2 regions of the Streptomyces sp. NPDC050856 genome follow, and region 2 is predicted to be linked to the other one. Evidence: riboswitches for the same ligand, from Rfam matches in the RefSeq annotation. Region 2 holds a riboswitch; the other holds the start of a gene.

Region 1 (3,397 bases), on a different contig from region 2:
GCTCGACCACGTCGACGTGCTCGCAGCCGCCGTAGTAACGGCGGCCCGGGTAGCCCTCGGCGTACTTGTTGGTCAGGACGGAGCCCTGGGCCTCCATGACCGCGACCGGAGCGAAGTTCTCCGAGGCGATCATTTCCAGGGTGGACTGCTGACGGTGGAGCTCGGCGTCGACGGCGGCGGCGACGTCCGGGTCCAGCTCATGGAGAGGGGTGTTCAGAAGCGACATCGGGCGGTCCCTAAGGGTCTCTTGGTCAGCTGGCGAAGTCGGTGTACTCGTCGGCGGAGAGCAGGTCCTTCGGCTCCTCCGAGACGCGCACCTTGAACAGCCAGCCGCCCTCGAACGGGGCGGTGTTCACCAGCGAGGGGTCGTCCACGACGTCCTGGTTGGCCTCGACGACCTCACCGGTCACCGGGGAGTACAGGTCGCTGACGGACTTGGTCGACTCCAGCTCACCGCAGGTCTCGCCCGCGGTCACCGTGTCACCGACCTCCGGGAGCTGGACGTACACGACGTCGCCGAGGGCGTTCGCCGCGTGCTCCGTGATGCCGACCGTCGAAACGCCGTCCACGGCGTCCGACAGCCACTCGTGCTCCTTGCTGTAGCGCAGCTGCTGGGGGTTGCTCATGACTCGAATTCTCCTGTACGCGGGGCAGTGCTGGGGAACGGGGGAGTTGTGCGGGGCGTCACGTCGGGTGTCACCGCCGTGGACGAAGTGTCACTTCCGGCGCTTGTAGAACGGCAGCGCCACGACCTCGTACGGCTCGTGCGTACCGCGGATGTCCACGCCGACACCTTCGGTGCCCGGCGCGGCGTGCGCCGCGTCCACGTACGCCATGGCGATCGGCCTGCCCAGCGTCGGCGACGGCGCGCCCGAGGTGACCTCGCCGATCACCGCGCCGCCCGCCACCACGGCCATCCCGGCGCGCGGCACCCGGCGGCCCTGGGCGACCAGGCCGACCAGCTTGCGCGGCGGGTCGGCCTCGGCGCGCCCGGCGGCGTCCCGGAGGGCCTCGCGCCCCACGAAGTCACCCTCCTTGTCGAACTTGACCACCCGGCCCAGGCCCGCGTCGAAGGGGGTGAGGGAGGTGGTCAGCTCGTGCCCGTACAGCGGCATGCCGGCCTCCAGGCGCAGGGTGTCGCGGCAGGACAGGCCGCAGGGGATCAGCCCCACCGGCGCGCCGGCCTCGGTGAGCGCCCGCCACAGCTTCTCGGCGTGCCGCGGCTCGACGAACAGCTCGAAGCCGTCCTCACCGGTGTAACCGGTACGGGCGATCAGCGCGGGCACGCCCGCCACGGTGCCCGGCAGCCCGGCGTAGTACCTCAGCCCGTCCAGGTCCGCGTCGGTCAGCGAGGCCAGGATGCCGGGCGACTCGGGGCCCTGGACCGCCAGCAGCGCGTAGGCGTCGCGGTCGTCGCGCACCTCGGCGTCGAAGCCGTCCGCCCGCTCGGTGAGGGCGTCCAGCACGGTCTGCGCGTTGGAGGCGTTGGCGACGACCAGGTACTCGCTCTCGCCCAGCCGGTAGACGATCAGGTCGTCCAGGATCCCGCCGTCCTCCCGGCAGATCATGGTGTAGCGGGCGCGGCCCACGGCCACCCCGCCGATGTTGCCGACCAGCGCGTGGTCCAGGAGGGCGGCGGCCCGCGGGCCGGTGACGGTGATCTCACCCATGTGGGAGAGGTCGAACAGGCCGGCCTTGGTGCGCACGGCGTTGTGCTCGTCGCGCTCGCTGCCGTACCGCAGCGGCATGTCCCAGCCCGCGAAGTCGGTCATGGTCGCGCCCAGCGAACGATGCACGGCATCGAGTGCGGTGAGGCGGGGGGCATTGCTCATGGATATGGCTCCCAGGGCATGGCTCGAAGACGGTCCTCCCCATCTGTCATCGGAACCTGAGAGGTTCACCGTGACCTGGGACGGTCCTCGGCTTGCACCTTGGGTGGAGCCGCGCGCGGCGGCCCGCTTTTCAGATCTGCCTCATCCACGCGGTACGGGGCCTGAGAGATTCAAGGGAGGAACTTGCTCCTTCGGCGCCCGGGGACGGCCCCGGAACTCTCCCGCGCGGATTCAAGCGGCCAGTATGCGGTTGTGGGTGCGCTCGTCGTACGACTGTGCTGCGCTTGGCGCGCACATCATTGCACGTGGGATCTGATCGGCAAATCGCTTGTGCCTCGTTACTGTTTCTTTACACTTCTTGGGCATGGGTCGGGCAAGCCGACCGAGCAGGGGGAGTAACCGATGACGTTGCAGCGGACCGGCGCGTACGCGACAACCGCGGGAGCACCCGCCCCGCCGGACCTGCCCGCGCGCGAACGGCCGGCCGCCACCGCGCCGGCCGCGCCGGTCGTGCGCGACCTGCGCGACCGCGCCGGGCGCGGCCCGCGGGTCCTGTCCTACGCCGCCGGTGACCTGGTGGTCGTCTCGGGGCTGCCCGGCAGCGGCAAGTCCACCCTCATCCGTAAGGCTGCCCAGGGCCGGGGCATCGATTCCCAGGACGCCCGGGAGCGGTGGGAGGCGCTGATGCCGCGCCGCCTGCCGTACGGGGTCTACCGCCCGCTGGTGCGCGCCGCCCACTACTGGGGACTGCGCCGGGCACTGCGGGCCGGCCGCAGCGTCGTCGTCCACGACTGCGGCACCCAGGACTGGGTGCGCCGCTGGCTGGGCCGGGAGGCCCGCCGCCGGGGCACCTCCCTCCACCTGCTGCTGCTGGACGTGGCACCCGGGGTGGCCCGGGAGGGCCAGCGCGAGCGGGGCCGGGGCGTGTCGGGGTACGCCTTCGCCCGGCACCGCCGGGCGGTGCGCCGGCTGGTGCGCGACGCGGAACGGGGCGTGCCGCCGGGGGGCTGCGCCGCCGTGGTGCTGCTGGACCGGCCGGCGGCCGGCACCCTGGCGCGGATCACGTTCGGCTGACCGGCCGACCTGCCCGGCGCCCGCGTTAGGGTGCTGCGGCAAGGACGTGGTGCGCAGGGGAAGGGACACCAGTGGACGCTGCATGGCCGGCCAACGAGCTCGAAGAGGCGCTCGCCGCCTCGCTCGGCAACCCCTCGGCCGGAGCCCGGCTCGTCGAAGTCCTGGGCCGCAGCCACGTCTGGGTGCCGCTGCCGAACGGCGGCGGCCCCGACAGCCCCGACCTCGACCTGCCGACGCTGGAGCTCGACGGCCTGCCGTACGTCCCGGTCTTCAGCTCCGAGCAGCAGTTCCTCGGCTGCGTGGGCGCCCACATGCCGTACACCGTGGCGCCCGCCGTGGAGTTCGCCCGCGGCCTGCCGCCGCAGCTGGGCATCGCCGTGAACCCCGGCGGCGCGGTCGGCGTGCCGCTGCCGCCGCCGGCCGTCGCCGAGCTGTGCCGCTCCGGCCGCACCGTGCTGGACGGTCCGGCCGGCGGCGGCCGGGTGCGGCTG
Region 2 (3,397 bases):
CCGGCCAGGTGACCGGCTCCATCTCGGTGGTCGCGTTCAGCTTCATGGTGCAGGAGCCGAGCGGGATCATGCCGCGGTCCAGCGCGTAGTCGCGGTCGGCGAGCCGGCGCAGGTAGCGCAGCATCGCGGTCTCGGAGCGGTGCGCGTGGAAGACCGGGTGGGCGAGGTAGCCGTCGGACCGCAGCAGCGCCTCGGGCAGCGCGTCGCCCGCCGTGGCGTCCAGCGCCTCGATGTCGCCGTGCACGCCGAAGGCGTCCCACACGGCGGCGAGCTGGGCGCGGCCGGTGGTCTCGTCGCAGGCGAAGGAGACGTGGTCGGCGTCGACCAGGCGGACGTTGACGCCGTTCTCGCGCGCGGCGGCCACGGCCTCGGCCGCCTTGCCCGGCACCCGGACGGTCAGGGTGTCGAAGAACGCGGAGTGGACGACCTCGACGCCGCCGGCGCGCAGACCCTCGGCGAGGATCGTCGCGTAGCGGTGGACGCGCCGGGCGATCTCCCGCAGGCCGTCGGGGCCGTGGTAGACCGCGTACATGCCGGCCATCACGGCGAGCAGCACCTGCGCGGTGCAGATGTTGCTGGTGGCCTTCTCGCGGCGGATGTGCTGCTCGCGGGTCTGCAGCGCCAGGCGGTAGGCCTTGTTGCCGTCCGCGTCGACGGAGACGCCGACGAGCCGGCCCGGCAGGCTGCGGGCGAACTTCTCGCGCACGGCCATGTAACCGGCGTGCGGGCCGCCGAAGCCCATCGGGACGCCGAAGCGCTGGGTGGTACCGACGGCGATGTCCGCGCCCAGGTCGCCGGGCGAGGTGAGCAGGGTCAGGGCGAGCAGGTCGGCGGCGACGGTGACGACCGCGCCGAGCTCGTGGGCCCGCTCGATGACCGGCTTGATGTCCCGTACCGCGCCGGAGGCGCCCGGGTACTGGAGCAGCACGCCGAACACGCCGCGCTCGGCGGCCTCGGCCGGGATTCCCTCGCTGAGGTCGGCGACGACGACCTCGACACCGGTCGGTTCGGCACGGGTGCGGATGACCGCGATGGTCTGGGGCAGGGCGTCGGCGTCGACCAGGAAGACACCGTTCTTGACCTTGCCGACGCGGCGGGCCAGCGACATGGCCTCGGCGGCCGCGGTGCCCTCGTCGAGCAGTGAGGCGCCGGAGGTGGGCAGCCCGGTCAGGTCGGCGACCATGGTCTGGAAGTTCAGCAGGGCCTCCAGGCGGCCCTGCGAGATCTCCGGCTGGTAGGGCGTGTACGCCGTGTACCAGGCCGGGTTCTCCATCACGTTGCGCAGGATCACCGGCGGGGTGAAGGTGCCGTAGTAGCCGAGGCCGATCATCGGGGCCAGCACCTCGTTGCGCTCGGCGAGCGAGCGGAGCTCGGCCAGGACCTCGGCCTCGGTGCGGGCGTCCGGCAGCCCGAGCGCCTCGGCGCTCTTGATGACGTCCGGCACCGCGGCGGCGGTGAGCTCGTCGAGCGAGCCGTAGCCGACCTGGGCGAGCATCTTGGCGCGCTCTTCGGCGTCCGGCCCGATGTGGCGCTGCTCGAAGGGGGTGCCTCGCTCCAGCTGGGAGAGCGGAATGCGATTGGCGGTCATGGCTGAGGCCTCCTGGTCGATGCGACCTGCGAGGGGCACCACGGCGCGGGTGCCCGGACGGCCTCCCCCTCTGTCATCTGCACCTGAGAGCTTCACCGGGCACCCCGTGGGGCGACCCGGCTTTCACCGTCGGTGAGAGCGGATGCCGTCCGACGTCCGCCCTTCTTTCCAGAGTGACCTCGTCCGTGCGGTACCGGGTGCCTGAGAGATTCCGGGGAGGATTTGCTCCTTCGGCGCCTCCGGAAGGTTTCTCCGGAGGACTCTCCCGCACGGGGTCAGCGGCCGTCTGCCAGCCTACCAGCGAGGTTCCGCACCCATCCCTCGAGTGGACGTGGGTCAGGATGTGCCCTTTGGTAGTGCTGGAGAGCAGTTGCGACCTGTTGGAGGGACCGTGCAGACCGATATCGATCCGCGCAGCCTGATCGGCCGCAAGGCCTTCGACCGCAACGGCCACCGCATCGGAACCGTGGACGAGGTGTACCTGGACGACGCGACGGGCGTGCCCGAGTGGGCGGCGGTGCGCACCGGTCTGTTCAGCCGGGACGCTTTCGTACCGCTGGCGCCCAGCGACCTCGCCGACGACGGGCTGCACGTCCCCTACGAACGGGCACTGATCAGGGACGCGCCGGATTTCGGCGTCGGCCGCCACCTCTCGCCCGAGCAGGAGATGCAGCTCTACCAGCACTACGGCATCGAGCTGCCGGCCGCCCCGGAGGCGTCCGCGCCGCCCCCCGCCGACCGGGACTTCGGCAAGCTGGCCGGCCAGGACGACTGAGGGCCGGGCACCGCACCGGCCCCGTCGGCGCCCGTCTCCCGCACCAAAGGCAGCGGCTCCGACGGCGTCAGATTCGGATCGTCCGACCAGAACGTGCGCACCCGCCCCGGCGGCGACCACGGCTCCTCGAAGCGCACGGTGACCCGCCCGACCCCGCTGCCCTGCACCCATCCCGCCCCGTACACGCTGTGGCGCACGTCGTGCCCCGCCGGCCATCGGCGTTCCGTCTCGGGTCCGGCGCGCGGTGTCGCTGCCCCCGCCTCACCGCCCGCGCCCGGCTCGCCCGCCGGTGGGGCCTCCTCCAGGAGGCCGGACGTCTCCCGGCCGGCCGCCCCGGCGTCCGCCGCCCCGTCCGCGGCGGCCATCTCCGCCGCGGCCCGCTCCGCTGCCGCCGCCTGCGCGAACAGGTCCTCCTGTGTGAAGTCCGCCAGCCCCGTCACGCCCACCCCCAGCAGCCGCACCCCGCCGGTGGTGTCCACCGCCTCCAGCAACCGTCCCGCCGCCTCGCGCACCACCACCGGGTCGTCCGTGGGTCCCCGCAGCGTCTCGGACCTGGTCAGCGTCGAGAAGTCGTACCGCCGCACCTTCAGCACCACCGTCCGCCCCGAACGCCCGGCCGCCCGCAGCCGTCGCACGCACCGGTCGGCCAGCCGTCCCACCTCCAGCCGCACCCGCGCCCGGTCGTGCAGGTCCACGTCGAAGGTGTCCTCCACCGACACCGACTTGGCGTCCCGCTCGGACACCACGGGCCGGTCGTCGTGGCCCTGCGCCATCCGGTACAGGGCCACCCCGTGTGCCCTGCCCAGCAGCCTCACCAGCTCGTCCTCGCCCGCCTCCGCCAGGTCCGCCACCGTCGTCATCCCGGCCCGCCGCAGGTGCTCGCCGGTGGCCGGGCCCACCCCGGGCAGTGTCCGCACCGGCATGGGCCCCAGCAGCTCGCGCTCCGTGCCCGGTTCGATCAGCACCAGGCCGTCCGGCTTGGCCTGCTCGGAGGCGATTTTGGCGATCATCTTGGAGCCCGCCAGCCCCACCGA

What was found. Region 2 has a riboswitch for glycine ahead of gcvP (aminomethyl-transferring glycine dehydrogenase). Riboswitches for the same ligand answer to the same signal wherever they lie in the genome.
Region 1: another riboswitch for glycine. It lies ahead of gcvT (glycine cleavage system aminomethyltransferase GcvT); the one in region 2 lies ahead of gcvP (aminomethyl-transferring glycine dehydrogenase).

What each region holds. Positions count from the first base shown of each region.
Region 1 covers NZ_JBFAGV010000006.1:56,108-59,504, forward strand. The annotation lists gene glyA (serine hydroxymethyltransferase) at 1-226, opposite strand, end outside; gene gcvH (glycine cleavage system protein GcvH) at 252-626, opposite strand; gene gcvT (glycine cleavage system aminomethyltransferase GcvT) at 717-1,832, opposite strand; glycine riboswitch at 1,973-2,066, opposite strand; gene AB0H53_RS07805 (AAA family ATPase) at 2,235-2,906, shown strand; gene AB0H53_RS07810 (enhanced serine sensitivity protein SseB) at 2,978-3,397, shown strand, end outside.
Region 2 covers NZ_JBFAGV010000004.1:299,533-302,929, forward strand. The annotation lists gene gcvP (aminomethyl-transferring glycine dehydrogenase) at 1-1,588, opposite strand, end outside; glycine riboswitch at 1,767-1,866, opposite strand; gene AB0H53_RS06175 (PRC-barrel domain-containing protein) at 1,980-2,363, shown strand; gene AB0H53_RS06180 (DNA polymerase IV) at 2,273-3,397, opposite strand, start outside.